DNA from 4 places in the Arthrobacter sulfonylureivorans genome. Region 1 is predicted to be linked to each of the others. Evidence: riboswitches for the same ligand, from Rfam matches in the RefSeq annotation. Region 1 holds a riboswitch; each other region holds the start of a gene.

Region 1 (7,356 bases):
CCAGCGCGTTGGTGTTGAGGAATCGGACGTGGTTGAAGAGTTCTTCCTTGAGGTGGCCGAAGAAGTTCTCCATTACGGCGTTGTCGTAGCAGTTGCCTTTGCGGGACATTGATTGAATCGCGCCGGCGCCCTTCAGGAGATCGCGCCACGAGACATGCTGGTACTGGAAACCCTGGTCTGAATGCACCATTGGTTTCTGCCCGCCCTCGAGCGTCATCAACGCCATTCGCAGCGAGGCGTTGGTGAGGGCAAGGTTCGGTGACATGCCGATGGTGTAGGAGATGATCTGGCGGTCGAAGAGGTCCATGACCGGTGAGAGGTAGAGCTTCCGGTCGCCGACGCTGAACTCGGTCACGTCAGTAACCCATTTCTCGTTCGGGGTTTCGGAGTCGAATTCCCGGTTCAGCAGGTTCGGGGCAACAGAGCCCTGCTCGCCTTGATAGGAGTTGTAGCGCTTCTTGCGCCGGACTTTGCAGACCAGCCCGAGGCCACGCATTAGCTTCAGCACGGTCTTCTTCGCGATCGTCCACCCTTGTTTGAGTAATTCTGTATGGATGCGGCGGTGTCCGTACCTGCGGTGGTTGTCCTTGAAGACCTTGGTGATAGCGGTTTTGAGGGAGGCTTGCGGATCGGGAGTCTGCAGGCGGGCCTGGTGATAGAAGAACGTTGCGCGGGCCAGCCCGGCCACGTCCAGGAGCACGTTGAGGCGGTGTTCGGCCTTGAGGGCGATGACGGCGCGGACCTTTAGCGCCGTTCCTCGTCCCTAAAGGCCTGCACTTTTCCCAGGAAAGCGACTTCTGCCCGTAGGCGCTCGTTCTCACGGCGCAACCGCTGCAACTCGGACTCTGGCTGCGCCCCTGTCTCGGGAGGTGACTTAGGTCGTCCCTTTGGTTTCGGGCGCAGGCCGTCTTCACCGTCATTTCGGTAGTATCGAGCCCACTTTTTGATCAGATCCGGAGAGGACAGCTCAAACTCCTTTGCGAGAGCAACCTTGCCCTCTCCCGCCAGATACCGCTGCACGACGGCGAGCTTGAACTCAAACGAAAACCGCCGCTTGGTTGACTTGGTCACTAGTGTCGAACCTCCGCGCACTCTCCACCGCTGATGTAGCCGGCTGACAGCTTTTGCCCGGACCCCTAGCTTTGTTGCCACGGACTTAGCACCCCAACCGGTCTCGAACAACGCTACCGCGGCTTCGCGCTGTTCCTCAGATAACGAACTGCTGTCTTGCATAAAACTGCTCCCCGAGAGTCAGAACTAATTTCTCAGTCCAACTTTCGGGGAGCAGTTCAGAGCGGGGGCACGGCTTCATCACGGCCTCGGTAGTCGACCCGTTCGGCAACGTGCTGGGCATCATGCAGAACCCGCACTACCTGGAAATCCTGCAATCCGGCCCGGCGTCCTGACCACGCCGCGTCAACTGCCGGCCGCCGCCGCTGCGCAGGCGAGCCATACCTCGCAATTTTGTCAGAGACGGCACATAGGCTGAAAGCAGCTTCACGAGACGCGCGCCCGCCCTCCGGCAAGGAGGGCAATGCTCCGACATGGCCGCACACCAACCCCAACCTCACGGGTGGTTCGGATGAAGAAGCGGCCTGTCCCCAACCGGAACAGGCAAGAGCGTCCGCGGTGGCGGACCGTTGAAAGGAACTGGCATGGCCAACTACCCAAACCGAGCCAACGATGAGCCCCAGACTAGGACGGAACCGTGCTCGTGGTTCGGCCCGGGACACAACGTCCATTGGATCCAGGCCCGGAAAGCACTCCACGACGATGTTGGAGTTCCGGTCGCCGTTCATCTGGAGGCAGAAGGAACGGTCCGTCTGGACGACGCGGGCCAGGAGCGGTGTTACTGGCACCATGACACGGCGGGCCTCGCCGAGGCCTTGGCCCTCCCCTGCGGCGACATCACCTGGTACGCGCGGTTTAGTGTGCTGACGATCGAGACGATCGTGGACCGACGCCTTTTCAACCTAGGACCGGTTGGCAAGGCAGTGGAGTGCCGGGCTTAGACCGGACACGCCGGCGCTAAGGTGTGGCCTGACAACGCTTCCGCGCCTGCTCGGGCGCGGAAGCATTGTCAGCTGCCGGCCGCTTCCAAGTTGGCGAGATAGCCGGCGAAACCGCCCGGAGTCCGGCCCTGCAGCCGGCCCGAGGTGGTGACCTGCAGGTGCGCCGCCGGCAGCACCAGGCCGCCGAGCGTCCGGATGGCCTCGACCAGCCGGACGTCCTCATGTTCTGCGAGCGCAGGGAAGCCGCCGGCAGCCAGGTACATAGACGCCCGGACACCGAGGTTGGCGCCGTGCACCCTGGTACTCGGTTCCTGTCCGGCGTAGTTGTCGCGCCAGGCACGCAGTAGCCCGGGCGCAAGGGAGGAGGTCTCGGGTTCCACCGTCCCTGCCACAGCGTCCGCTCCGGCGTTGGCCAGCAGCGCAAAGGAAGTCAGCCAGTCTTCCGGCACTAAGGTGTCCGCGTCAGTGCAGGCAAGCCAGGTCTCCTCGGCTGCGGCATTGCGGCCATCGGCCTCCAGCGCGGCGCAGACTCCGGCTGCCCGCGCGGCACCGACGGAGCCGAAGTCGCCCGCCAGCACGGCGATCCGCCCATCCGCCCGGGCCGCATGCCGGGCGATCTTGGCGGACTGGTCGGTACACCGGTCCAGCACTACCACCAGCTTCACGCCGCACTCCGGCCGCGCGGCTCGGAGCACGTCCATGGCCCGCCGCAGCCGGCGCAGGCATTTTCCCAGCAGTTGCTCCTCGTTATGCACCGGAACAACGACGGCGATGCGCCGCAGCGTGGGGGCCGAGTCCCGGCCCCCGGCGGCAGAGTCTGCGGGTATGACCCCGGTGGGGCCGGCCACGGGCGCGGCGGTCACTGCGCGCGCTCCGGCGCTTGGAGCACTTCCAGCAGGAAGTCCCGTTCGCGGTGCAGGGCGACGACGTCCCAGCCGGTGGCCTCCTTCGCGATCGCGTGGACCTGTTCGCCGTCCAGTTCCCAGCCATCGATCGGATGCAGCCAGTGGCACAGCAGCAGGTGGCCTCCGGGGTTCAGGGTCTCCTGCACCTTCCGAAGCAGCTCCCGCAGCTCCGTTTCTTTCAGGAAATAGCCGATTTCCGAGATGGCCACCAAGTCCAGGCCATCAGCGGCGGAGCTTGGCCAGCCGGCGGGCAACTGCGCCTGCACCAGCTCTACGTTCTTATACTCCGCCAGCCGGCGGCGTGCCTGGTCCAGTGCAACGCCGCTGGCGTCCACCGCCATCAGCCGATCGCAGCGTGCGGCGAGCTCGGCGGTCAGCACGCCGATGGAGCAGCCAACCTCCAAGGCGTTGCCGTACCGTTCGGCGGGAAGGGCCGCCAGAGTGACGGCCCGCTTCCGGCGTTCATACCAACTGGACAAGTAGTTCCACGGGTCCGGGTCGCCGCGGTACAGCCGGTCAAAGATATGCTCGGCGTGCTCCGAGCCGGCGGGTCCAGCCGGGGTCCACTCGAAAACTTCGACACCGCGGTCAAAGTGTTCCTGGAATGCCTCGCTGAGCAGCACCTCGTCGCCGGCCGCCGGAGACAACGGCTGCGTCTGCGAGGCGTGGGCGGCCAGGGCCAGCTGTTTCGCCGCCGCGTCCTGCGCAGACAGCGGTAGAGCCTTCCAGTTGGTCCAGCTGGTCTGGGCCTCCGGATCGGCCCAGTGCCAGTACCAGATCGGGAACTCCAGCAGGTCCGCTCGGTGGGCCGTTGCCGACCGGGCCGCCGCACGACCCACCGCTTCATGGTCCGGGTGGCCGTCCTGACGGTAGGGCGCAGCAACGACCGCGTGCGCATGGCCCTCCAGGGCTTTGGCGAAGGCCGCATCCAGGGCGTCGGCGTGCTGGCCGACCATCCCATCGGGGATGCCCAGGAACTGCCATTCCAGCCGGCCGGCGGATGCCCCGAGGCCCGACCGGGCTTGGGCTTCGGCCTGGGCCTGTGCTTGGGCCTGGTCCTGAGTCTGGGCTTGGGCTTGGGCCTGGGCGGAGGTTTCCAAGGCCTGCATCGCGGCACGGAATTCCGCCAGCCGCAGCCTGCGCAGGTCTGCGGCAGAGTACGTTGGCGAATCCGGATGAGAGGCTTCGCCGGCAGTACAGAGCAGCACCGTGACATCCGCTCCCCGGGCCAGCGAGGAGTGGATCAGCCCTGCGGCACCGAGTGACTCGTCGTCGGGATGCGCCGCGGCCACCACCAGCCGGCAGCCGCGCCCCGGGACGACGCCCTCGGCCAGCGCAGGCAGCCGGTCGATCCCGGCCGCCTGCCAATCGGCTTCGGGGGTTCCGGCCTCGATGTGGGAGAAGGTCACCACGCCGGCTCCGGCTGTTCCAGGACCATGGCGCCGAGCGCCGCGTCGTCGCGGGCTGCATGGTGCTGGCGGAGGTAGATGCTGAGGTCAGCCGCCCGCCGGGCGTGCTGCTCGTCCCACACCATGGGTGCCGGGCCCAGCGCGTGGCCGCAAATCTCCAGGATCCGTGAGCAGATCGCCGCGATCTGGCCACGGACGCGGTGTGCTTGGACCGCACCGGCGGCGCCGTCGTCCACCGCGGCGGCCGCGGCGGCCAGCACGTCGGCACCGGCCGCCAACAAGCGGTCCGCTTCGCCCAGCCAGGCCAACGCCAACTGATCAGGGGTCCGCGAGGTCGCGGCTGCCCGGAGGGTACGGAAGAGCCCAACGGCCCCGCCGAACCAGCACGCGGCGACGCCGATCCCGCCCCAGGCAAAACCCGGGCGGTGCAGATACCAATCGGTTCCACCGACCGGGGTGGCACCTGCCTGCTGGAAGGACACCGGGCCGCTGGGAACGGCGGCCAGGCCGCGGCTGATCCACTCGGCGGGTTCAACGGTGACCGCCGGCTGCGTCAGGTCCACCGCGAACGCCCGGCGTCCGCCGTCAACATGGGCCGTGACCACCGCATGGTCCAGTTGCGCTGCTAAGGAGCACCACGGCTTGGTGCCCGACAAAAGCCAGGCATCGCCGTCGTTGCTGGGCTTGGCGTCCAACCGGGTGCCCGACGATTCCGCCGCAAACACACCCCACGTTATTCCCGCGGGAAGCTCCACCCCGGCCTGCGCCAGGATGGCTGCCGCATCCAGATGCGGCTCTACCGCGCGGGCGGCGGTCAGGTCCTCGGCGGCCAACGCGGCGAGGAACTCCCACAGGGCCAAGGTGTTGCCGGTTCCGGGCAAAGGCGCAGGGTCCGGCGCGGCACGGAGGATCGGGAGCAGCGGCAGCGGATCACCCGCGCACCGAGAAGCTTGTGCCAACAAGGGCCCGGCAGCGCCCCACTCGAGCTGGAGCTGCTGCCGGACCCTGAAGGCGCCGTTATGTTTCACAGCGTGCGGCCGGCTACTTGGTCTTCTTGGCCGCGCCCTTTTCCGTCTTCTCGCCGCCGCTGGCCAGTTCGCCGGCGCTGTTCTCCAGATGCGCGCGCATGAACCACTGGAAGAGTTCCAGCTCGGCGGTCTGGCCGATCAGCAGGTCCTCGGTGATCGGGTCGATCTCGCCGATGGTCTCGATGGCCTTGCGGTGGTTGCCGACCACCCCGTTGTAGACCACGTCCAGCGCGGCGAGATGCTCGGCGGTGCCGGCACGGTGAATGTCGTAGTCGTCCCAGCTGCGTTCCTTGACCAGGGCACCGGGCAGCCCGTTCGGGGAGACGCCCAGGGTGGCAATGCGCTCGGCGACGGCGTCAATCATTGCGCGGACCTTTTCGATCTGCGGATCGAGCATTTCGTGGACCCCGATGAAGTCCCGGCCCACCACGTTCCAGTGGGCGTGCTTGAGCGTGAGCTGCAGGTCATTGAGCGCATGGAGACGCTGCTGCAGGATCTTTGCGACCTTCCGGCCTTCTTCCAGCTTGAGGCCGGGAACTGTGTAGCTTGCCTTAGATCCGGTCGTTTCCGCCATGAGAAACCTCCTTGCTCGGCGATGCCGCTTGTCGGCATCCTGCTGTTTTCCAACCTAGCGGCGAACCCCTGAAACGTCCCGTCGCACGACGCTGCGTCAGCCAAGGGCGAAATTCAGTAGGCTTACTAATCGCGGGGGCCGGTACCGGCTACCACCCGGATGACCACCGCCGTGATCAGCACGACTGCCGCACAGATGCCGGCGGCGATGGCGGTGCCTTGATCGACCAATCCACCGTCGACGCGCCCGACGGCGATCCAGGCCAGGCCCCAACTGGTGGCCAGCGCCGGGGCCAGCCGGCCGCGGCTGTAGAACGCCGTGGCGACGCCGACCGCCGCCGCCAGGGCAAGCACGATCGACGACAGCAAGGTCACCGGGAGCCCGAAGCCGTCTACGCCCGACGCGGCGAGGACGGCCGCGGCATTGGCCACCGTGGCCACCGTGACCCAGCCCAGGTAGAGGCCGAACGTACCGTCGGTGATGAGCGCGTCCAGCACTCCCCCGTTGGGCGTGCCGACCAGGATCACCAGGATGCGGGCCAGCACTGCCAGCAGGACGATGATCACGGCAAGGCTCATCACCAGCAGTCCGACCTGCACCACCCAGATCCACGCCGCGTTCAGGAGCATGGAGGCCACCGCCCAGCGGCGCAGGGCGGCATGCCGGGCGGACCGCCGCTGGGCCGGCAGCAACTGCCACACCGCGTAGGCGAACAGACCGAGGTAGATGAGGGACCAGATCCGGAAGGCCGGCGAGGCCGGAGCCAGCGGTGTGGAATCTTCGTTCAGCCAGCCGCCCGCCGCTTCCTGGATGGGAGTCCCGACCAGCACGCCGCTGCCCATGAAGGCGGCAACGATGGCCACCAGGGAGCTGACCAGCACAAGGACCGGCACCGCCAGTCCCGTCCTGATACCCGTTCGTTGCTGCATGCTTCCTCCGGCCCTCGTCGGTGTGATCATTGCTGAAGAGAGTTCACCATGGAATATCGGTCAGGTGCCGAGGCTGCCGCGGACGATGCTGACGCTAGAGTGCGCGGGGTTTCCGTCCAATGGCTCGTCCGAGACATCCACAATGGGGAACTGCGACAGATCCAGTCCTTGCGGGATGGGGAACCTGCCGCGGTCCGAGTCCAACACGCCGAGGCTGACGAGACCGGACAAGTCCGGCTTGATCAACCACACCTCCTGATACCCCCGGGCCTCGTTGGCGCTCAGCCGGATCTCGAGTTCCCTGATCCCGTTCGTCTCCACCACCCGCGCCGTCCCGGTGGCCGCGTACTGCTCCAACGGCTGCAAATCCGCCTGCGCCAACGTTGCAACGTTTCGATTGACTATCCAGGACACGCCGATTGCCGCGAGGAGCACCACGGCTGCCGCCGCGGCCAACCAAGCCGGAAGGTTCCGCGCCGGACGCTTTCGCGACGGCGGC
Region 2 (7,356 bases), 450 kb from region 1:
GCTGGCGCTGGCGATGGGTGCGGGCACGCTGGCCGTCTATGCCGCCGGACGGGCGCTGGGGATCACCACCGCGATCGTCCCCGCGGCCTTGGACGAATACTGGTGGACCGTGCCGGTGCTGGTGCTCTCAGCGCTGCGCCACGCCATCCTCGAAGAAGTTGTCATGGTGGGGTACCTGTTCAACCGGTTCGCCAAGTTCGGGTGGGGGATCTGGACCACGATCTTCGTCAGCGCAGCCCTGCGCGGAACCTACCACCTGTACCAGGGGATTGGGCCGGGTATCGGGAACTTCCTCATGGGCCTGGTATTCGGCTATGTCTATACGAAGGTCAAGCGGGTGATGCCGCTGGTGGTTGCGCACGCACTGTTGGATATTGCCGGCTTCGTTGGCTACGCGCTGGTAGGCCCGGCCATCGGCATCGGTACCTAAGCCAGCACTTCGAGCGGGCTGCCAAAGGGCTGCCCCGGACATGCAAAAGGCTCCCGTTCCGCCTCTTGCGCCACCGTGGGTGGGAGCAAGAAGCCGGAACGGGAGCCCCCGCGGAAAACGCGAGCCTTGGTACCGTGCCAGACGAGACCGGGACCTTAGAGTTCGACGATGCCGTTCGCGGTTTCAAAGCGGACCGACATGACGCCCGGTGTGCCGTTCGGTGCGGTCCAAGCGACCTTGACGTCATCGAGAAGGTCATCCACCGGGGTGCCCAGCCAGTCAGCCACGCGTTCCGAGGAACCGGCAATGGTCAGGCCGATCAGCTTGACGGTTGCCGGGCGGGCGTTGGACGGGTGAAGCGCCTCGGTGCCGTCATCCCAGCGCAGCATGTAGGGAACCTGCGGGTCGGCGATCAGGCCCTTGATGCCGATCTGCTGCCAGCTCAATTCCTGCCCGTCCGGGAACTTGCGGTTTCCGGGAACTGCATGACGGCCCAGTCGCTCCTCGAACGGGGTCAGATCGTCCACCTCGACGCACCAGCCCATCCAGCCGCCGCCGGCTTCGGAGCGGGCACGCACGGCCTGGCCGAAGGGGGCTTTGTTGGACGCGGGGTGGTCCAGGACCTCCACCACTTCCAGGTAATGGTGGTCGGTCAGAGGGAAGATCATATTGCGGGTGCCGAAGCGGGGGTGCACCCCGCCCTTGACTGCCTCGATACCCAAAGCTTTGGAGATCCGCTCTGAGGTGGCAGCCAGACCGTCGGGCTCAACAGCATAAGAAACGTGGTCGAAGCGCATAGGCATATCTTGGCACTTTGTGAACCCTCTCTCGACTTAGGGTGACCTAAGTCACTGAGCTTTCGCGGTGGTTGTTCACGGTGACCCTTGACAGCCAAGGACGTATCGGCGTCCCTGCCGAGGCAGGAGTGTGGCCCCGCGGGCGGTCATAAGGTGTCATATTGTTGCGGCCGCGCGGGCTCTCCGCCGAGACTGGACCCAGGTCATGAGTGCCAGCGTGAAACCCCGGTTTGCTGGCCGGCAACCCTCCAACCGCGGTGGGGTGCCCCGGGTGAAGACCAGGCAGCCGCCACCAGGCGGTGCGCAAGCGCGGGTCACACCCGGGATAGACATGCCGGCACGGCCGGATCCCGGATGACCCCTTCCCTTGAAGGAGTTGCACCATGTCCAATGCAGACTGGTCCTTTGAAACCCGTCAGATCCACGCAGGCCAGGAGCCGGATGCCGCCACCGGCGCCCGTGCACTGCCGATCTACCAGACCACCTCGTTTGTGTTCCCCAGCGCCCAGAGCGCCGCGGACCGCTTCGCCCTGTCCGAACTGGCTCCCATTTACACGCGGATCGGCAACCCGACCAGCGAGGCCGTCGAAGCCCGGGTCGCCAGTCTGGAAGGCGGCGTCGGCGCGCTGCTGCTGGCCTCCGGCCAGGCCGCGTCCACGTTCTCCATCCTGAACCTGGCCGAGGCCGGCGACCATATTGTGGCCAGCCCCAGCCTGTATGGCGGCACGTACAACCTGCTGCGCACCACGCTGCCCAAGTTCGGCATCGAAGTGACGTTCGTCGAGGATCCGGACAACCTGCAGCAGTGGCGCGACGCGGTGCAGCCGAACACCAAGGCGTTCTTCGGCGAGGTGGTCTCCAATCCGCGCCAGGACGTGCTGGACCTTGAAGCCGTCAGCAGCATCGCCCATGAGAACGGCGTGCCGCTGATCGTGGACAACACGCTGGCCACCCCGTACCTGATCCGCCCGATCGAGTGGGGCGCAGACATCGTGCTCCATTCGGCCACCAAGTACCTGGGCGGCCACGGAACGGCCATCGGCGGCGTGATCGTGGATGCCGGCACCTTCGACTTCGCTGCCGATCCGGAGAAGTTCCCGGGCTTTAACACGCCGGACGAGACCTACAACGGGCTGGTCTTCGCCCGCGACCTGGGCGTCGGAAGTGCGCTCGGCGCCAATCTGGCCTACATCCTCAAGGCCCGCGTGCAGCTGCTGCGCGACCTGGGGTCGGCCATCTCCCCGTTCAACGCCTTCCTGATCGCCCAAGGGCTGGAGACGCTGAGCCTGCGGGTGGAGCGCCACGTGGCCAACGCGCAGAAGGTGGCGGAGTTCCTCGAAGCGCACGACGACGTTGCTTCCGTTGCGTACCTCGGCCTGCCGTCGAGCCCGTGGTACGACCGCGGCCGCAAGTACGGTCCGAAGGGCACTGGTGCCATCGTGTCGTTCGAGATCAAGGGAGGCATCGAGGCCGGCAAGCGTTTTGTGGACGGCCTCGAACTGCATTCGCATGTGGCCAACCTCGGCGACGTGCGCTCGCTGGTGATCCACCCGGCGTCGACCACCCACGCCCAGCTTTCGGCCGAGGAGCGGCTGACCGCCGGCGTGACCGACGGACTGGTCCGGCTCTCCGTGGGCATCGAGAACGTCAATGACATCATCGCCGATTTGGAGGCCGGTTTCCGGGCCGCCAAGGGCTCGGACCACTAGGCAAGCAGGTAGAACGCAGCGTGACGATCGTGCAACCGCAGGAACTGGTGGATCAGGCGACGGATGGCGTCCTGCGCAGGATGCCTGTTGGTGCGCTGCAGCTGGAAGCCGGCGGCTATCTGCCCGAGGTTGTCCTGGGCTACGAAACCTGGGGCACCCTGAACGCGGATGCATCGAACGCCGTCCTGATCGAGCACGCCCTGACCGGCAGCACGCATGTGGCCCGCGGCGCCTCCGACGAAGACGGCTGGTGGGACGACCTGGTCGGTCCCGGTGCCACCATCGACACGGAGCGCTATTTCGTAGTGGCCGCCAACATGGTTGGCGGCTGCTACGGCTCCACCGGTCCGGCGTCCCCGGCACCGGACGGCTCGCCGTGGGGGTCGCGGTTTCCGTTCGTCACCATCCGGGATTCAGTCCGGGCCGAGGCACGGCTCGCCGATGCGCTGGGCATCCGCCGCTGGCATGCCGTGCTCGGCGGGTCGATGGGCGGGGCTCGCGCGCTCGAGTGGGCAGCAACGTTCCCCGAGCGCACGGCACGGTGCGCTGTGATGGCGTGCGGGGCAGCCAGCACCGCCGAACAGATCGCGTTTGCCCAGGCGCAGGTCGCGGCCATCCGGCTGGATCCCCACTTTGCCGGCGGCGACTACTACGGCGGTCCCGCCCCCGAAGCCGGACTGGGCATCGCCCGGCGGATCGCGCACATCAACTACCGTTCGGAGCCGGAACTGGAGTACCGGTTCGGCCGCTCGGCGCAGGCGGAGGAGCAGCCGTTCGGGGGCATCACGCCGTCGGCCCGAGGCCGCTATGCGGTGGAAAGCTATCTGGACTACCAGGCGGAGAAGCTGGTTTCCCGCTTCGACGCCAACAGCTACATTCTGCTCACCGAGGCCCTGGTCAGCCACGATATTTCCCGCGGCCGCGGCTCGCTGGAGCAGTCCCTGGGCGGCCTCGAGGAGACGGAATTCTTCATCGCGGCGGTGGATTCCGACCGTCTGTACTTCCCGGAACAGTCGCGCCAGTTGGCCGAAGCGCTGCCCGGATCGGTCAAGGTGCACACTATCGAAACGCCGCTGGGCCACGACGGTTTCCTGACCGACGTCCACCAGCTGCACGACGACCTCACCCAGGCGTTTTTCCCGCACGCCTGACCGCAGGCCTGACCGCTGCTACTGCCAGTGCGGGTGTCCGGATCTTGACGAGGGCTGTGGCGACTGAGGCGCGGACGACTGAGCATTGCAGTTTGATCACGGTTGGAACGAATAAATCCATTCGATGGAGCCCCTCGGTAGCATGCCGGTAGGCCCCTGACCACGCCGCCGGCGTTTGGCCCGGAAGCCTCCAGACGAGGGGGAACCATGCTGCGTGATCACCGAATCAAAGTGTCTTTGCTGGCCGTCGGAGCGCTGGCGCTGGCCGGCTGTGGCGGCGGGGGCGGGGGCGGGGAGGGTGAAACCTCCCAAAGTTCCGCACTGCGGATCGTGTATCAGACCACCGAGGCCAACGCCACGATGGATGACGTGATGAAGAAGGCGAAGGCCGACTTTGAGGCTGCGCACGACGGCGTGACAGTCAATTTGGAGCCCATCACCGGCAGCGATGAAGATTACGCGACCAAGCTCGCCTTATCCCAGCGATCGCCGGACACCGCCCCGGACGTGTTCTACGAGGACACCTTCAAGATCCGTTCGGATGTGGATGCCGGCTATCTCTTGAATCTGGATCAGTATTTGGCCGAGTGGGACGACTGGGCGAATTTCAACGACGGAGCCAAAGAAGCCGGCCGCGCGGACGACGGCAGTATCTATGCAGTCCCGCTGGGCACGGATACACGGGCCATTTGGTACAACAAGAACGTCTTGCAGGACGCCGGCGTCGACGTTCCCTGGGCACCGAAGGACTGGAACGCCATCCTGGAGGCGGCCCGGGCCATCAAATCCTCGCAACCGGATGTGGTCCCGTTCAATCTCTACGCCGGCACGGGCACCGGCGAAGGCACCGTCATGCAGAGTTTCTACCAACTGCTGTATGGCACCGGCGACACGCTCTATGACGATTCTGAAGGCAAGTGGGTTGTCGGCTCGCAAGGCTTCATCGACTCGTTGGCCTTCCTGCAGACGCTCTATCAAGAGGACCTGGCCGTCACGCCGGCCGAGGCCTTGGACCCGAACGTGTGGCAGATGGTCTTCGGTCAGCTGTTTCCCGAGGACAAACTGGGCGGAACGGTAGAAGGTTCCTACTCGCCGTCGTTCTGGCAAGAGGGCGGGTTGGTGGACTGGCCCGAGTATGGCGACGTGATGGGCGTGGCACCGTTCCCCACGCAGAACGGACAGGAGCCCGGGGCGGTCAGCATGTCCGGCGGTTGGACACTGGCGGTAGGGGCCAATTCGGCGAATCCCGATCTCGCGTTCGAGTTCCTCACTGAGGTAATGAGCCAGGAGAACTCGCTGGAGTACACCGTGGCCAATTCGCAGATCGCGGTCCGTACCGATGTTGCCAAGGACCCCGCCTACTTGGACGCCAATCCATTCGTGGCCGAGGTCTCGGAACTGGTCTCGGTGACGAATTACCGGCCCGCAACAGCCGACTACCCGCAGATATCAACCGCCGTCCAGGAAGCCACCGAAGCGGTGATGATGGGGAAGAAGACACCCGAGGAGGCCGCGGCCGAGTTCGACGCCGCCGTCACCGACCTTGTCGGCGCAGAAAACACAGTACAGAAGTAGCAACAGTGACAGCCGCCGAGGTGGTGGCCCGCGACGCCGAAACGCGTGGCGGCACTGAGCGGCGCGGCCGGCGCCGCCCGCCGGGGAGGACCGTCCTGCGGCTCCTGCCGCTCAGCCCTGCCGTGGTGCTGCTGGGCGTGTTCCTGGCCGGCCCGATCCTCTGGGCTTTCTACGGGTCCTTGACCAATGCTGCCCTGACCGGCGTCGCCGCCAAGGACCCGCAGTGGGTCGGGTTGGAAAACTACACCGAGCTGCTCAGCGACCCGGACTTCCTACAGTCGCTCTGGCTGACCGTCATCTTCGTCCTTGTCTCCGCCGTGCTCGGCCAGAACCTGCTGGGCCTGGGGATTGCGCTGCTGATGACGAAAGCAAGCAAGGCGGTTTCCGCGGTCGTGGGGGTCTGCGTGGTAGCGGCCTGGGTGCTGCCGGAAATCGTGGCCGGCTTCGTGGCCTATGCCTTCTTCAATCGGGAGGGAACCCTGAACCAGCTCACCGCGCTCTTCGGCATCGAGGGGACCGACTGGCTGTTTACGGTCCCGATGCTCGCGGTGATCCTGGCCAATATCTGGCGGGGAACGGCGTTCTCCATGATGGTGTACCAAGCGGCGCTGAACGATGTGCCGGAGGAGATCACGGAAGCGGCGATGATCGACGGCGCCGGCGGGTCGAAGCGGTTGTGGTACATCACCCTGCCGATGATCCGGCGCAGCATTGCCACCAACTTGATGCTCATCACCCTGCAGACGCTGTCGGTCTTCACCCTGATCTACGTGATGACGGCCGGCGGCCCGGCAGGAGCCAGCACCACGCTGCCGCTCATGGCCTACGAGGAGGCCTTCCGATACAGCGACGTGGGCTACGGCACCGCCATCGCCGTCGTCATGCTGTTGATCGGGGCGGTCTTCTCCGTCATCTACATCCGTGCGCTGCGCGAAAGGAAAGGCTGAGCCGATGAACCGTCCCGCTCCGCTGTCCGTGGCTTCCGGCCGGCGCAATACAGTCGCGGTGCTGGCGAACGTCTCCTTGCTGGTCATTGCAGCTTGCTTCTTGCTGCCGTTGAGTTGGTTGATCCTGGCCTCGCTGGATCCGCAGGCCAGCTATCAGACACAGTTCCCGTCCGAGGTGTCACCGGCCAACTACACGGCGGTGCTCACTCCGGAATTGACGTTCGTGCCACTTCTCAACAGCTTCCTGCTGTCCGGAGGGACCGCGGTGGTCACCGTGCTGGCGGCGGTGTTGGCGGCATATCCGCTCTCGCGGTACCAGATGCGTTTCAACAAGCCGTTCCTGTACGTTGTGCTTTTCGGAACGTGCCTGCCGATAACGGCGATCATGGTCCCGGTCTACAGCCTTTTCGTGCAGCTGAACTTCCTCGACTCGCTGGCGGCCACCACGCTCTTCATGGCGGCCTCTTCGCTGCCGATGGCGATCTGGATGACGAAGAATTTCATGGATTCCGTCCCGGTCAGCTTGGAAGAGGCGGCCTGGGTGGACGGCGCCTCGGCGATGAACGCCTTGGCCAGGATCGTGGTGCCGCTGATGCGTCCGGGACTCGCCGTGGTCTTCATCTTTGTCTTCATCCAGGCGTGGGGGAACTTCTTTGTTCCCTTCATCCTGCTGCTCTCTTCTGCCAAGCAGCCCGCGGCGGTGAGCATTTTCAGCTTCTTCGGCCAGCATGGTGCCATAGCCTACGG
Region 3 (7,356 bases), 660 kb from region 1:
CAATGACGTTCTCCACACACGCATCGTTGTGCCCGATGATCTGCCCGCCCGCGGGATGTGCCAGCTCGGTGTTCCATCTGGCGTTCGCAGGTGGAACGAAGTCGGCAACGGCGTCATGGAATGCGCGCAACAGGCGTGCGACCGACGCCAGCAGGCCGGGGGAAAGCGACCACCGAGGAAACGGTGGAATGGCCACCTCTCCCGGAATGAAGCGCAGCCGCTCCCTGCCTTGTGCATCACGTCCCAAGGGCTCCGGAACTCCAGTGAAGCCCTTGGACCTGACATGTTCAAGCAGGCTAAAAACCAGTTCCGTCTGGGCCGAGGCGGGGCGGCGAACCTCATCGCCAATTCTGATGATCGACCCGGCGTTGGCGACACCGCCAGCCAGCACCTCGCCGTCGTTCATGGGCCATACCCTACCGCGGTACGCGTCGCTGGGGCGGCCTGTTTAAACGCTGGTGGGGCAGGCGCTGCCTGCCCCACCAGCTGAAAACTGCTAGGCGACGCTCATTTCGCCCATCTCGTCCCAGCCCTCGCCCTCGATCTGGCGGCTGATGATGCGCGGAGTCTCCTGCAGGTACTGCGGCTGCTCCTGCATGGCCTTCTTGAAGTGCTCGCTCTTCACGTGCGCTTCGGCGGCGTCATCCTTGAAGGCTTCCACCAGGACATACTCGTTCGGGTCCTCCACGCTGCGGGACCAGTCGAACCACAGATTGCCGGGCTCGGCGCGGGTGGCTTCGGTAAACTCGCGGACCAGCTCCGGGAAGTTATCGGCGTGCTCGTTCTTGACCTTGAACTTGACCACAATGAAAATCACGCGGATTCAGCCTTTCTCTAGGTGTCCTTCAATCCTGTCATGCGATCATCCGGCCAGGCCGCCGGCCAGCGCTTTGGCGGCGGCAACATACCGCCGCGTGACCAGCCGCTGGGCGGCTTCCGCCACCGGGCCGCCTACCCGGTAAAACCAGTTGGAGTGCCGGCTGAACGCAAACAGGTCGAAGACCACCAGCCCGTTCTCCTCCAGCAACGCCACAAAGCCCTCTTCTCCTGACTCCGGATGTCCCGGCAGCGTGCCGTAGCCAAACCCCGTCCGGGTTGGGCTACGCTCCGTCCACACCACGCGGCAGGGCGCCGACAGCCGCAGCGGTCCGACCCCGAATCCGGGTACCACGTCCACGCCTGCCGCGGCCGCGGGCGTAGACGCATCTACGCGCAGGCCAGCCAGCCGGTGCAGTTCCCAGCCCATCAGGCCCTCGGCCAGTCGGCGGAACGCGTCCTCCCCGACGCCAACCGCCGTGCGCACGGCGGTGGTCCGATATCCCGGCGGCGTGCGGCGCACGCGGGTGAGCCCCTCGTCGTCGTACGTCAGCTCGGCACCGCTGAGATCCTTGGCCAGCACCGCTCAGCCCTGCCGCACGTCGTCGCCGCGGGCCAGGCCCATCCAGCCCAGCGACTCGCGGTCCCGGCGCGGCAGCGACGCCACCACCAGATCGTACGAGTCCTCGATCATGTCGCGCAGCATGTCATCGGGCAGCGCGCCGTCGCAGCGCACCCCGTTCCAGTGCGTTTTGTTCATGTGGTAGGCCCCGGTGATCTCCGGATGCGCCGTGCGCAACTGTTGGGCGAGCACCGGTTCGCACTTGAGACTGATGCTCAACCGCGGCGACTGCAGGTCCGACAACGCGAACATTTTCGCGGTCCGCCCGGGCGCACGGACTTTGAACACCGATGCCTCCGGGCCGAACGGGAAGTCCTCGAACGTCCCGGGCAGGGAGAGGCAGAATTCACGCAGCGCGGTGGCGTCCATAGGCACGAGCCTACTGCTACCTGCCCAACCGGTCACGGGCTGCGCAGGCCAGGCCGAGGATCCGCGCGGGCTGGAGCGACGGTCAGCCTGGCCACGCCCCGGTGCGCGGCGGCGGCTTCGGTGGCAGGATGGTTTCACGGATGTTTCACGGGGAACAACGGCGGTGCTTGCGCGCCGGCACCAGCTCCTCAGGGGGCGCCACGAGGTGCCGGGCGCGGCCGGCCCAATGAGAGGAGAGCCATGGCAGACACCGGCAGGGAGGCCAAGCGGGCGGCCGGCAAGGCTGTGGACAAGACCGAGGAGGCCGCCGACTCCAAGACTTTTGAGTGGGTGGCACGCACCGGGTATGCGGCCAGCGGGCTGCTGCACGTGCTGATCGGCGCGATCGCGCTGCGACTGGCCTTCGGCGGAGGCGGCGAGGCGGACCAGTCGGGAGCAGCCTCCAGTCTGGCGCAGAACCCGGGCGGGCTGTTCCTGCTCTGGGCGGGCATGCTGGGTGCCGCGGCCCTGGCCCTGTGGCAGGTCAGCGACGCGGTATTCGGCGGCCGCAACCTGGAGCAGAAGAAAAAGTGGGGCTACCGTGCCAAGGCCGTGGGCCTGGCCATCGTGTACGGCGCCATAGCGGTGACCTTCGGCAGCTTTGCCCTGGGCTCCGGCAGCAACAGCAGCGAGAAATCGCAGGATGCCAGTACCAAGCTGATGCAGTGGCCGGGCGGCGCCGTGGTGCTCTTCCTGATCGGCGCGGTGATCATCGGAGCCGGAATTTACTACGTGATCAAGGGCTTGTTCCGGAACTTCTTCGCCGACCTCAAACCGCTGCCCGCCGGCGGAGTCCGCACCGCCGTGACCTGGGTGGGCATCGTCGGCTTTGTCGGCAAGGGACTGGCCTTGTTTGTGCTCGGGCTGCTGTTGGCGGTCGCCGCCGTGCAGAACGACCCGCAGGACGTGAAGGGCCTGGATGGTGCGCTCAAGGCGCTGCGCGAGCAGCCGCTCGGGCCTGCCGCCTTGGCGGTGGTGGCCGTCGGCCTGATTTGCTACGGGCTCTATCTGGGTGCCCGGGCGCGCTACGCGAAGATGTAAGGCTGAAAGCCCGACGGCGGTGCGCTGCCCCCGATAAGGGGCGGCGCACCGCCGTCGTGGTTCAGCTGGTGACCGCGGTTCAGCGGCTATCAGCAACCGGCCGAGGTCAGCGGACCAAGGAGTTGTGCAGCCGGAAGCCGGCAGCCTTGTGGTTCTCCGGCAGCTTGTCGCCGCGGCCAAAGAGCTTGTTGCGCAGCGTGCCCGGCTCGTAGTCCGTGGGGTAGGAACCGCGGGCCTGCAGCTGGGGCACCACGAACTCCACGACGTCCTCGAACGTGCCGGGGGTGATGGCGTAGGCCAGGTTGAAGCCGTCCACGTCGGTGTCGTCCACCCATTCGATCAGCTTGTCCGCCACCTCGGCGCCGGAGCCGACGGTGACCGGGCCGAAGCCGCCGACGCCGATCCACTGCGCCATCTGGCGGATGGTCCACGGCTTGTCCGCGTCGCCGGAGGCCTTCTTGAAGTTCTCCACCGAGGACTGGATGGCGTTGGACTTCACGTCTTCGCCGATCACGTCGTCCAGGTCGAACTGGGACATGTCGATGCCGGTCCAGCCGGAGAGCAGCGCCAGCGAGCCGTTGATGTCCGTGTAGGAGGCGTAGTCCCGGTACTTGGCCTGCGCCTCCTCGGTAGTGGCTGCCGTGATGACCGTCTGCATGGCGTAGATCCGGATGTCGTAGCGGCCCCGGCCGGCAGCCTCGGCGGCGTCGCGGATCTTGGCCACGGTGGACGTGAGGATCTCCTTGGTCGGGGAGCTCACGAAGACGGCCTCGGCGTTCTCGGCGGCGAAGCGCATGCCGCGGGCCGAGGCGCCGGCCTGGAAGATCACCGGGGTGCGCTGCGGGCTGGGCTCGGTGATGGCGATGCCGGGGACCTTGAAGTGTTGGCCCTCGTGCCGGATTTCGTGCACCTTGCTCGGGTCGGTGTACACGCCGGATTCGCGGTCCTTGACCACGGCGTCGTCCTCCCACGAGCCCTCCAGCAGCTTGTAGACCACCTCGAGGTATTCGTCCGCGTGGTTGTAACGCTCGTCGTGTTCCAGCTGGTCTTCCTGGCCCATGTTCCGAGCGGCGGAGGGCAGGTAGCCGGTCACCACGTTCCAGCCCACGCGGCCCTTGGTGAGGTGGTCCAGCGTGGCCAGCCGGCGGGCGAACGGGTACGGGTGCTCATAGGCCGTGCCGGCGGTGATCCCGAAGCCCAGGTTCTTGGTCACGGCGGCCATCGCGGACACCAGCAGGATCGGGTCGTTCACCGGCACCTGCGCGCCGGCGGACAGCGGGATTTCGTTCGTGCTGCCGAACACGTCGTAGGTGCCCAGCACGTCGGCGATGAAAAGGCTGTCGAACTTGCCCTTCTCCAGCACCTGGGCCAGGTGCGTCCAGTACTCCAGATCGTTGTAGCGGTCCGCCTGGTCCTGCGGATGACGCCACAGCCCCGGGGACTGGTGGACAACGCAGTTCATGTCGAACGCGTTGAGGCGGACGTGGCGCTGCGGGTCTTTTACGGTCATGTCAGGCTCCTTTACTGATGAGAAGAGCCCGCGCCGATCCCCGGCGGGCATGCAGTGGCCCTAGAGGAACCAACGAGAGATCGAGCTTCTCCATCGGTCCTGGCGGTAGCACCTTCCTCGAATCGAGGGGGTTGCTGCGGCGTCAACAAGCCAGGTCTCTCGGCCGCTCTGGATGGGTACCCCTCCATTGGACACCCGGAGGCGCCGCGGAGGGAAATGCCCCGCGTCACGCGGGGTAAGAAATTACGACGTCGGTGCGGCGCCGGCTGCGGCCTTCGGCCGCTTGGATGCCACCACTGCTCCGGCGCCAAAGCAGGCCAAAATCAGCACGACGACGGCGATCGCCAGCGGCACACTGTTGCCGACCAGGGTCGGGAGGTTCTGCAGGATCAGGCCCAGGATCCCCAGCAGCCCCAGGAGTCCAAGAGCGGGTGCAAGGGAGCGCTTCCAGCTGCGGGCCGGTGCTCCCTGCCGGCGGAAGAAGACCAGCACGGCGACGCTGGTGAGCGTCATCAGCACCACCACGCCCAGCGAGGAGAAGCCGGCGAACCAGGTGTAGAACTGCACGATCGGATCCCACCCGGCCACCACCGCGACCAGCAGGAACAGGGCCACCACGGCCGTGGCCGCTCCCGAGGCCCGGTGCGGAGAGCGGTGCTTCGCGTGGGTGCTGGCCAGCTTGGGCGGAAAGATTCCCTTCCTCGACAGCTGGAAGAAATAGCGGGAGCTGATGTTGTGGAAGGACAGGATGCACGCGAACAGGCTGCTGGCGAGCAGGACCTGGACAATGTGGCTGCCGGCCGTGCCCAGGTAGAGCGCGGTGGTCTCGGACAGCAGGGTCCCGGGTGCGTCCGTGGCCTTCTGCACAATCCCGTTGTCACCCCAGACGCTGATCAGCAGCCAGCTGGAGAGCGCATAGAAACCGCCCACCACTAGGAGGGCCACGTAGGTGGCGCGCGGGATCGTCTTGTCCGGGTCGCGGGCCTCGTCCCGGAAAACGGCGGTGGCTTCGAAGCCGATGAAACTCAGGATGGCGAACAGCAGCGCGATCCCGGGCGCCCCGGACAGCACGGTGGACGGGGTAATGAACCCGGCGGAGAGGCCCTCGGACCCGCCGCCGCCAAAGACGATGGCCGCATCCAGGACCAGCACAATCAGCACTTCGGCCACCAGCAGCACGGCCAGCACCTTGCCGGACAACTCGATGTTGCGGTGCCCCAGCCACGCCACGGCAACCAGCGCGGCGGCGGCCCACACCCACCAGGGCAGCGCGGGACCACCGTAGGCGCGGACCACCTCGTCGACGGCCGGGGCGAAGAGCCCGTAAACACCGGCTTCCAGCGCGAGGTAGGAGAGCAAGGCAACGAAGGCCGCGCCCAGTCCGGCGCGGCGGCCCAGGCCCTTGTCCACGTAGCTGTAGAACGCGCCGGCCGACGGCACGTGCGGCGTCATGGTGGTGAAACCGACGGCGAACAACAGCAGGATTGCGGTGGCCAGCAGGTAGATGAACGGGAGACCGGCGCCGTTGCCGCTGGCGATGGCCAGCGGAACCGTTCCGCCGATGACGCCCAGGGGCGAAGCGGCGGCCACTACGATCAGCACGATGCTAGCGACGCCGAGCCGGCCGGAGAGCCGCGGCGCGGTTCCAGCGTCGGGCGAGCCTGCGGGTGCGGCCTGCGGGGCCGCGAGGGTTTGGGGGTTGGAAACAGACATGGCTGGCCTTCTTCTTAGACTGCCGCGGAAGGGGCGGCGGGGCTGTGTGGCTGGCGCGCGGCGTCGGCGTTGGCCTCGCCGATCGTCCAGACGAACGGGGGTTCGGTGGCGTTGACTTCCCAATCGCCCACGATCCGGGACTTGTAGATGAACGGGTTGTGCGTGGCGACGGTGCGGGCATTGCGCCAGTGCCGGTCCAGCGACTTGCCGGTGCTGGTGGAGGAGGCGCCGAGCGTGTTGAACAGTTCGCCGGCTGCCTGCGGCACCAGCGTGCTGAGCACAATCTGGGCCTGGCCGGATTCCAGTTCGACGGCGATGTTGGCCGCCTTCTCGGCGTCGGCGCCTTCCTGCCGGGAGGCGAACACCCGATCCAGGCTGCGCGCCACGCTCAGGGTGGTTGCCCTGGCGGCGTAGGCCTTGGCGCTGATACCGCCGACCACCTGCAGGATCTGCGCGTCGTGCCGGACCAGCGGCGCGTTGCCGTGGCCAAACACCCGCTTGCGTTCCCGCACGTTCGTGGCCGCGTCGGTGGTGACCGCCTGCGCGATGCCGGCCAGGGCCACCAGCAGGATGTGCTGGTAGAGCGCCGTCTGGTACGGGAAGCGGTCGGCGAACGCTGACACATTCGCCGGGTCCACCTCGGCGTCGGTAAACACCGTGGTGCCGCTGCCGGTCAGCCGCTGGCCGAAGCCGTCCCAGTCGTCATAGGTTTCCACGCCGGCTGTCTTGGTGGAGATGATCACCGAGACGTCCGAGCCGTCGGGCCGCTTGGCGGTGACATCGATCCAGTCGGCGAAGATGGTGCCCGTGGTGTAGAACTTGCGCCCGTTCAGCACCAGCTTGCCGCCGGATTCGGAGAGCACCGTGGCGGTTCCGCCGGCACCCGGTTCGGTCCACGCGTTGCCGGCCAGCTCACCGGACGCGAAGCGCTGCAGCCAGTTGCTGCGGTCGCCGCTGCGGCCGTGGTGGTACAGGTTCTCCTCCACCAGGGCTATGTGCGAGCGCAGCGCCTGCGGAATATTGCTGTCCGCGGCGGCCAGCTGGATCAGCAGTTCGGTGAACTCCTCCCAGCCCAACCCGTCGCCGCCGAGCTCGGCGGGGATCCGGGCGGCGCCAAAGCCGGCGTCCTTCAGCCAACCGATCTGCTCAAACGGCAGCTCGCGGGCCAGTTCACGGTCCAGTGCTCCTGCGGCGATGCGCTGAAAGATCGGACGGTACTTGGCGGCGGCCACTTCGAAGGCCGGCG
Region 4 (7,356 bases), 1.4 Mb from region 1:
TGCATAGTTTCTCCTTGGGTCTGCAGTCCGCAACTACGGGATTTCCCCAGTGGACAACCTCAACTAGGCTTCAGGTCAAGAGGATGGAGGGCGACCATCACCATGCCCGCGGCAAACTTAAAGGAACTGACCCCCGGCGAGCTGTCCGAGCGCAGCGGGGCTGCCGTTTCCGCACTTCATTTTTATGAACGGGAAGGGCTGATCAGCAGCCGTCGCACGTCCGGAAACCAGCGGCGCTATCCGCGGCACATGCTGCGCCGAGTCGCGTTCATCCGGGTCTCGCAGCAGGTGGGCATTCCGCTGCGGGAGATCAAGGCGGCGCTGGACTCGCTGCCACAGGACAGGGCGCCCACCAAGGCCAACTGGGCGAGGCTGTCTGCGGGATGGCGGGATCATCTGGACGCGCGGATCGATGAACTGCAGCGGTTGCGCGACGATCTCACCGGCTGCATCGGCTGTGGCTGCCTCTCCTTACGAACCTGCACGCTCAACAATCCGGCCGACCGGCTGGGGCAAAACGGCCCGGGAGCGCGCCGGCTGTTGCCGAAGGGTCCGCTGGTTGGTCCTGCGGACGACCCCGAAGCCAGCACTATTGGCCAGCCCTTTGGTTGACCCGGGGGCCGGCCCTACCGCCTCCCGGACCGCCTGGCTGCAATAGCCATGCCGGCCAGCGCTCCGGCGCCGATCAGCAGCACCACAGACATTACGATCAGCGGCGGCATCATGTCCAGCCCCATGATGGACGGCATCACGGTCAGACTGACGGCGAAGAGGGCGACGACGGCGGCAGCGAGCCAGAGGGCAACGGCACGGGGGTTGGATCCTTCCACGCCCTCCACTGTATCGGCGTATCGCTCCATCACTCCGGCTTTGTGACGGCGGCCGGACCCCGCCGAATAATGCCCCGGGCTGTCCCGGTGGGATAATTTCGCCCATGGCTCCAGCAATCGCATACCAAGGTGAACCCGGCTCGAACTCGCATATGGCGTGCCTTGCGGTCCGGCCCGGCTGGGACGCGGTGCCGTGCGCCAGCTTTGAAGACGCCTTCGCCGCCGTCACAAGCGGGGAGGCCGAACTGGCCATGATCCCCATTGACAACTCGATCGCCGGCCGGGTGGCGGACATCCATGCCCTGCTGCCCAGGACCACGCTGCAGATCGTGGAGGAATTCTTCCTGCCCATCCGCTTCAGTCTGCTGGGCATTCCGGGGGCCACGGTGGAACAGGCCCGTGAAGTGCACAGCCACATCCATGCGTTGGGACAGTGCCGCAAGCTGATCCGCCGCTTGGGGCTGACGCCGGTCATCGCGGGTGATACCGCCGGCTCCGCCCGTGAGGTAGCCGAATGGAACGATCCGACCAAGGTCTCGCTCGCGCCCCCCATGGCCGCAGAACTTTATGGCTTGGAAGTCTTCGCCGAGAAAGTGGAAGACGATCCAACGAACACCACCCGGTTCGTGGTGCTGGCCGACCGTCGGCCCGTGCCCAGCCGCGAGGAGCTGCCCGGTCCCGCGGTGACCAGCTTTGTCTTCCGGGTGCGGAACGTTCCCTCGGCGCTCTACAAGGCACTCGGCGGCTTCGCGACCAACGGCATCAATATGACCCGGCTGGAGAGCTACATGGTCGGCGGCGAATTCGCGGCCACCATGTTCATGGTGGACGTCGAAGGCCATCCGGAGGACCAGTCAATGGTCCATGCCTTCGAGGAACTGGAATTTTTCACCACCGAAATCCGGATTCTGGGCGTCTATCCCGCGCATCCGTTCCGGCTGCACCGCGACGCGGAACAGCCGGTCGACGCCTAAGGCAGCGGAGCCCCGTGCCGATGCCTGGCACGCGGAGTTCTTGACGGAGTTCTTAACGAACTGTTACCCGCGTTTGACCGGGGCCACGTCCCGCTCTTACCTTGGAAATGAATCACGAGCGCCAACTTCACAGCCCTGGCTAGTTGGCCGGCAACCCTCTACCGTAGCGGGGTGCTCCAGGTGATGATTCGGCCCGCCGGGTTTGTCGGCAGGCAAGTACGCGTATCCTCCGGCAGCAGCGGATGCGCCTGAGTCCCAAGGATGGCCATGTCCCTGCACAACGACTTGACCCCGAACACCCTGCGCTCCGCCTTCGGGCGCTTTCCCTCCGGAATCGCAGCGCTCTGCGCCGTCATCGACGGCAAGCCGCAAGGCATCGTCGCCTCCTCCTTCACCGTGGGCGTTTCGCTGGAGCCGCCGCTGGTGATGTTCGCTGTCCAGAACACCTCCCGGACCTGGCCGCTGGTCCGGCACGCCGGCCGGATCGGTGTTTCGGTGCTGGGCACGGAGCACGACGGCGTCTGCCGCCAGATTGCTTCCAAGAACGGCGACCGCTTCGCCGGGCTGAGCCTGCACCGCACCGACCAGGACGCGCTATTCCTCAACGACGCAGCGTTGTGGCTGGATTGCTCAGTGCATCAGGAGTTCCCGGCCGGTGACCATCAGGTGGTGCTGCTGGAGGTACACGGACTGAGCACGCACGACGGCGCCCACGATCCGCTGGTCTTCCACGACTCCGCGTTCCGCCGGCTGGTACAGCCCGCGTTCGTCTAGGGCAGCGTTCGTTTAGGGCAGCGGGCGCCCTCGGGCCGCCACCCACAGCGCGTACCATTCCTGCCGGGTCATTGCGGCGCCGATCTCCTCGGCCTGGGCGCAGGCCTTGATCCGATCCGCATTGCTGGTTCCAACGACCGGCCGGATCTGGGCCGGATGGCGCAGCAGCCAGCCCAGCACCACCGCTTCCTGCGTGCAGCCCTTGTCCCGGGCCAATTCGGAGACCAGAGCAGCCGTCGCCCCATCCGCGGCTGCCGCACCACCGTCGCCAGCGGTGCCGTCGGCGCCGTCGGCACGCTCCGCCGGCCGGCCGCTGTAGCGGCCCCGCGCCAGCGAGCCCCAGGCCTGCAGCTCCACCGCGTGGGCAGCACAGTACTCCAGGGTGCCGTGCGGGAAGCTGACGGCCGCGCCTTCCGGGTGGTTGACCAGCACGCCTGATTCAAGCCAGTCCCGCCGGTACAGGCTCATTTCCAGTTGGTTCACCGTGAGTGGCTCGTCCAGCGCGGTCTGCAGCCACCGCATCTGCTCGCCGGACATGTTCGAGACACCCAGGCGGCGGACCTTCCCGGCGAGCCTGAGGCCGCTGAACGCCGCGGCAATCTCTTCGGCCGGGGCCAGCGGATCCGGCCGGTGGATCAGCAGCGTGTCCAAGTGATCCGTGTGCAGGCGGCGCAGGCTCTCCTCGGTGCCGGCCACGATCGCCGCGCGGGATGAGTCATACTGGCCGACCAGCCCGGGAACCGGCAGCCGGATGCCGCATTTGCTCTGCAGCTGGATGGTTTGCCGGAGGTCCGGACGCTCGGCCAGCACGCGGCCGAAAGCGGCCTCCGCCTTGCCGTGGGCATAGATGTCGGCGTGGTCGAAAATCCTGATGCCGATGTCCACCGCCGCCTCCACGGCCGTGTGGGCCGCGGCGATGTCGGCTGCCTCCAACGGGCCGCTCCCCCAGCCACCGCCCAAACCCATAGCGCCGAAGATCAGGCGGGATCCGGCGTCGTCCATTGGTGTGTCCCTTCGCTGGGCAGGCTTCCAGCCTACGTCAGCGCCGTGCCGAAAGCCGTGCCGAAATCGGGGGTTGTGCCGCTCCGCGGACGGCAGTACGGTAGCAGTCGCGGGGCGGATAGCGTCCCCAGGCAACCATCATCAGGCCGCCTGCGCCACCCGCACCGCCAGGAAGTTTCACCATGGCAGTTCCTCCCAGCCCGGACCGGGGCCCTCAGCCCTTCGGTCCTTCAACCGCACCGGTTTCCGCACGCACGGATCAGGACCGGGACCATATCCGGGACCGCGCGGCCACCCCGCAGCCGCGGATCATGGTGGTGTTCCTGGGCCTGATGCTCGCCGTCCTGCTGGCCGCGCTGGACCAGACCATCGTGGCGACCGCGCTGCCCACGATCGTCGGGGATTTGAACGGGCTGGAGCACATCTCCTGGGTGATCACCGCCTACATTCTGGCCGCCACCATCGGGCTGCCGATTTATGGCAAGCTCGGCGACCTGTTCGGCCGCAAGAGCATCTTCATCTTCGCGATCGCGGTGTTCCTGGGCGGCTCCATGCTCTCCGGCATGGCCCAGAGCATGCCGCAGCTGATCGCCTTCCGCGCCATCCAGGGGGTTGGCGGCGGCGGGTTGATGATCGGCGCCCAAGCGATCATCGGCGACCTTGTTTCGCCGCGCGAGCGGGGCAAGTACATGGGCCTGATCGGGGCGGCGTTCGGTCTCGCCTCGGTCAGCGGACCGCTGCTGGGCGGGTTCATCACCGACCATTGGAACTGGCGCTGGATCTTCTACATCAACCTGCCGCTGGGGGCCGCGGCGCTGGCCGTCATCTCCACCACCCTGCACCTGCGTAAACCTGGCGGTCCGCGGCCCAAGCTGGACTATCTGGGCACCTTCCTGCTGGCGGTCGCCAGTGCGGCCGTCATCCTGTTCACCAGCTGGGGCGGGACCACCTACCCCTGGGACAGCCCGGTGATCATCGTGCTCGGCGCGGTCACGGTGGTCGCCTCGGTGTTGTTCGTGCTGGCCGAACGCCGGGCCGTGGAACCGGTGCTGCCGCTGCGGCTGTTCCGCGACCGGGACTTCACGCTGCCAACGTTGATGGGCGTGTGCGTGGGCATCGCGATGTTCTCCGCGATCGCCTATCTGCCCACGTTCTTGCAGATGGTCAACGGCGCCAGCGCCACCGAGTCCGGCCTGATGATGATCCCCATGACTGCGGGCATGGTGGGAGCCACCACCGCCACCGGGCAACTGGTGACCCGCACCGGCCGCTACAAGATCTTCCCGATCATCGGCACCATACTGATCGCGGCCGGACTGGTCATGCTCTCGCAGATCTCCGACACCACGCCGTACGCGTTCACCGCCGCCGGGATGCTGGTGCTGGGACTGGGGCTGGGCTCCATCATGCAAAACCTGGTGCTGATCGTGCAGAACAGCGTCCGACGCCGGGATCTGGGCACGGCCACCTCGGCCACCAACTACTTCCGCCAGATCGGCGCCACCTTCGGCATTTCGCTGTTCGGCGCTATTTTCATCAGCCGCCTGACCGAGCAATTCTCGACGGCGCCGCACGACCTGGTGTCGACCATTGGTTCCGGCGGTGGCCAAAGCTTCAGTTCGCTCGGCCCCGCTGCGCTCAAATCGCTGCCTGCCCCGACCCAGGAGTTCATCGCGCATGCCTTCGCCCAGGCGCTGCCGCCGATCTACCTTTACGCGGTGCCGATCGTGCTCGCAGCGCTGGTGCTCGCCTGCTTCGTCAAGGAGATCCCGCTCTCGGAGGAAGTGGGCACCCCGGCCAGCCGGGACCGGCCGGAGTGAGCCGAGAGTGAGCCGGCGGCGGGCCGGCAGGAGTGAGCCGGCGGCGGGCCCGCGGCACGGTGCGTCCCCGGACAGATGTAACGTGAAAGCATGACTACGCGAACGATCGGAACGCTCGACGTCGGCAGCATCGGGCTGGGCTGCATGAACCTCAGCCACGCGTACGGGGTCCCGCCGGCCCGCGAGGATGCGGCGAAACTTCTGCTGCATGCCCTGGACGCGGGCGTGCGGCACTTCGACACCGCCGCGCTGTACGGGGCCACCGCAAACGAGGAGCTGATCGGCGAGGTGCTGGGCCCGCGGCGGGACGAGTTTTTCCTGGCCAGCAAGTGCGGGATGACCAGTGTGGCCGGCCGGCGGGTCATCGACGGGCGCCCGGAGACGCTCAAAGCAACCTGCGACGCGGCACTGCAACGGCTGCGCACCGACCACATTGACCTCTACTACTTGCACCGCTGGGACAAGACCATCCCCGTCGAGGAGTCGGTCGGCGCGCTGGCCGAGCTGGTCGCTGCCGGCAAGATCGGCGCGATCGGCCTGTCCGAGGTCTCCGCCGCAACCCTGCGACGGGCACACGCGGTGCACCCGATTGCGGCCCTGCAGACCGAATACTCGCTGTGGACGCGCAACCCGGAACTGGGAACGCTGGCAGCCTGTGCGGAACTCGGCACGGCCTTCGTCGCCTTCAGCCCGCTGGCCCGCGGATTCCTCACCGGCACCCTGGATGAGCCGTCGGCGCTGCCGGAGAAGGACATCCGCCACGGCATGCCGCGCTTCTGGCCGGAAAACTACCCGCAGAACCTGACGCTGCTCGATGGCTTCCGTGCCATCGCGGACGACGCCGGCTGCTCACCTGCCCAGCTGGCCCTCGCCTGGGTGCTGTCCCGCGGAGAGCACGTGATCGCGCTGCCGGGCACCAGGAGCATCGCCCATTTGGACGAAGACCTGGGTGCCGCGGAGGTGGCACTGGATGCAGACGTGCTGCAGCGGCTGGAGGCGCTGATCAACCAAGACACCGTCCACGGCCCGCGCTACAACGCAGCCACCCGGGCCGACGTGGACACCGAAGAGTTCGCCGCCGTTTAGCAGGGAAGGCGCGGACAGTCAGCCGGTGTGCTGGCGGAGGAAGTGCACGCTGCGCTCCAGCGCCCGCCACGCCGCCTCCAGGTCCAGGTTGAACTGGAATTGGTGCCCCAGCCCGGCAGCCGTCTGCGGGAAGAATTCCTCGACCTTCGTGCCGTTCTTCTTCAGCTCCTTGACCAACGCCAGCGAGTGCGGCAGCAGCGGGTCGGTATTGCCCGCGGAGACGAAAGCCGGCGGGAACTTGTCGCTCACATACCGGGCAACCGAGGCCAAGGCGGTGTACGGCCGCTCCAGGTAATCCTTGGCCCCGGTGTAGGACCACAGCACGGTGCGGAGATAGTTCTGGTTCCCGGCTTGGTCCGCCCCGGTTAGCGACAGATCGTAGCCGCCGCAGTGCAACAGCACCGCGCGCAGCCGGTCCGGAGCCGTCGGCGAGGCGATGCCCAGCTTTTGGGCATAGTCCGGGTCGGAGACCACCAGCGCCAACTGCGCCGCGATCTGGGCGCCGGCCGAGTCCCCCGCGAGCACAATCCGCTCGGTATCTATGTGCAGCCGCTGGGCATTGTGCTCCAGATAGCGCAAGGCGGCGGCGCTCTGGCGCACGGGCGCCGGATAGCGGCGCTTGTGCGCTAGCGAGTAGTCCACGCCCACTGTGGTGAAGCCGTAGGAGGCCAGGATCCGAAGGTAATTGGCGACGTCGTTCTTGGTGCCGGAGATCCACGCTCCGCCGTGGATCCAGACGATAGTTGGCAGGCGCAGCGAATCCCGTGCTGCCTCGTCCGGGAAGAACACGTCCAGGTAGGTGTGGCCATGGTCGCTCAGGTACTGCTGGTCCAGGATCTCGCTGACGCCGTCCGGCACATGGCGGGCCAT

What was found. Region 1 has a riboswitch for S-adenosylmethionine ahead of MNQ99_RS15055 (hypothetical protein). Riboswitches for the same ligand answer to the same signal wherever they lie in the genome.
Region 2: it holds a riboswitch for S-adenosylmethionine, as region 1 does, so the genes downstream of both, MNQ99_RS13040 (bifunctional o-acetylhomoserine/o-acetylserine sulfhydrylase) here and MNQ99_RS15055 (hypothetical protein) in region 1, are expected to answer to the same signal.
Region 3: it holds a riboswitch for S-adenosylmethionine, as region 1 does, so the genes downstream of both, MNQ99_RS18055 (LLM class flavin-dependent oxidoreductase) here and MNQ99_RS15055 (hypothetical protein) in region 1, are expected to answer to the same signal.
Region 4: it holds a riboswitch for S-adenosylmethionine, as region 1 does, so the genes downstream of both, MNQ99_RS03195 (flavin reductase family protein) here and MNQ99_RS15055 (hypothetical protein) in region 1, are expected to answer to the same signal.

Annotation. Positions count from the first base shown of each region.
Region 1 covers NZ_CP093326.1:3,262,564-3,269,919, forward strand. Annotated here, with positions in the region: gene MNQ99_RS15045 (IS3 family transposase) at 1-700, opposite strand, end outside; gene MNQ99_RS15050 (helix-turn-helix domain-containing protein) at 745-1,071, opposite strand; SAM riboswitch class IV at 1,496-1,627, shown strand; gene MNQ99_RS15055 (hypothetical protein) at 1,656-2,012, shown strand; gene MNQ99_RS15060 (glycosyltransferase family 2 protein) at 2,081-2,875, opposite strand; gene MNQ99_RS15065 (PIG-L family deacetylase) at 2,872-4,326, opposite strand; gene MNQ99_RS15070 (acyl-CoA dehydrogenase family protein) at 4,323-5,207, opposite strand; gene MNQ99_RS15075 (Dps family protein) at 5,368-5,928, opposite strand; gene MNQ99_RS15080 (tryptophan-rich sensory protein) at 6,054-6,857, opposite strand; gene MNQ99_RS15085 (anti-sigma factor) at 6,918-7,356, opposite strand, start outside.
Region 2 covers NZ_CP093326.1:2,809,328-2,816,683, reverse strand. Annotated here, with positions in the region: gene MNQ99_RS13050 (CPBP family intramembrane glutamic endopeptidase) at 1-430, shown strand, start outside; gene MNQ99_RS13045 (VOC family protein) at 586-1,227, opposite strand; SAM riboswitch class IV at 1,429-1,543, shown strand; gene MNQ99_RS13040 (bifunctional o-acetylhomoserine/o-acetylserine sulfhydrylase) at 1,611-2,936, shown strand; gene metX (homoserine O-acetyltransferase MetX) at 3,017-4,087, shown strand; gene MNQ99_RS13030 (extracellular solute-binding protein) at 4,295-5,662, shown strand; gene MNQ99_RS13025 (carbohydrate ABC transporter permease) at 5,668-6,609, shown strand; gene MNQ99_RS13020 (carbohydrate ABC transporter permease) at 6,614-7,356, shown strand, end outside.
Region 3 covers NZ_CP093326.1:3,922,860-3,930,215, forward strand. Annotated here, with positions in the region: gene MNQ99_RS18030 (phosphotransferase) at 1-406, opposite strand, end outside; gene MNQ99_RS18035 (putative quinol monooxygenase) at 497-817, opposite strand; gene MNQ99_RS18040 (DUF1990 family protein) at 863-1,399, opposite strand; gene MNQ99_RS18045 (MmcQ/YjbR family DNA-binding protein) at 1,403-1,807, opposite strand; gene MNQ99_RS18050 (DUF1206 domain-containing protein) at 2,048-2,887, shown strand; gene MNQ99_RS18055 (LLM class flavin-dependent oxidoreductase) at 2,994-4,397, opposite strand; SAM riboswitch class I at 4,485-4,576, opposite strand; gene MNQ99_RS18060 (APC family permease) at 4,641-6,110, opposite strand; gene MNQ99_RS18065 (acyl-CoA dehydrogenase family protein) at 6,125-7,356, opposite strand, start outside.
Region 4 covers NZ_CP093326.1:653,167-660,522, reverse strand. Annotated here, with positions in the region: gene MNQ99_RS03215 (zinc-binding dehydrogenase) at 1-5, opposite strand, end outside; gene soxR (redox-sensitive transcriptional activator SoxR) at 103-612, shown strand; gene MNQ99_RS03205 (hypothetical protein) at 627-830, opposite strand; gene MNQ99_RS03200 (prephenate dehydratase) at 935-1,804, shown strand; SAM riboswitch class IV at 1,915-2,029, shown strand; gene MNQ99_RS03195 (flavin reductase family protein) at 2,072-2,578, shown strand; gene MNQ99_RS03190 (aldo/keto reductase) at 2,591-3,580, opposite strand; gene MNQ99_RS03185 (MDR family MFS transporter) at 3,763-5,400, shown strand; gene MNQ99_RS03180 (aldo/keto reductase) at 5,491-6,486, shown strand; gene MNQ99_RS03175 (alpha/beta hydrolase) at 6,505-7,356, opposite strand, start outside.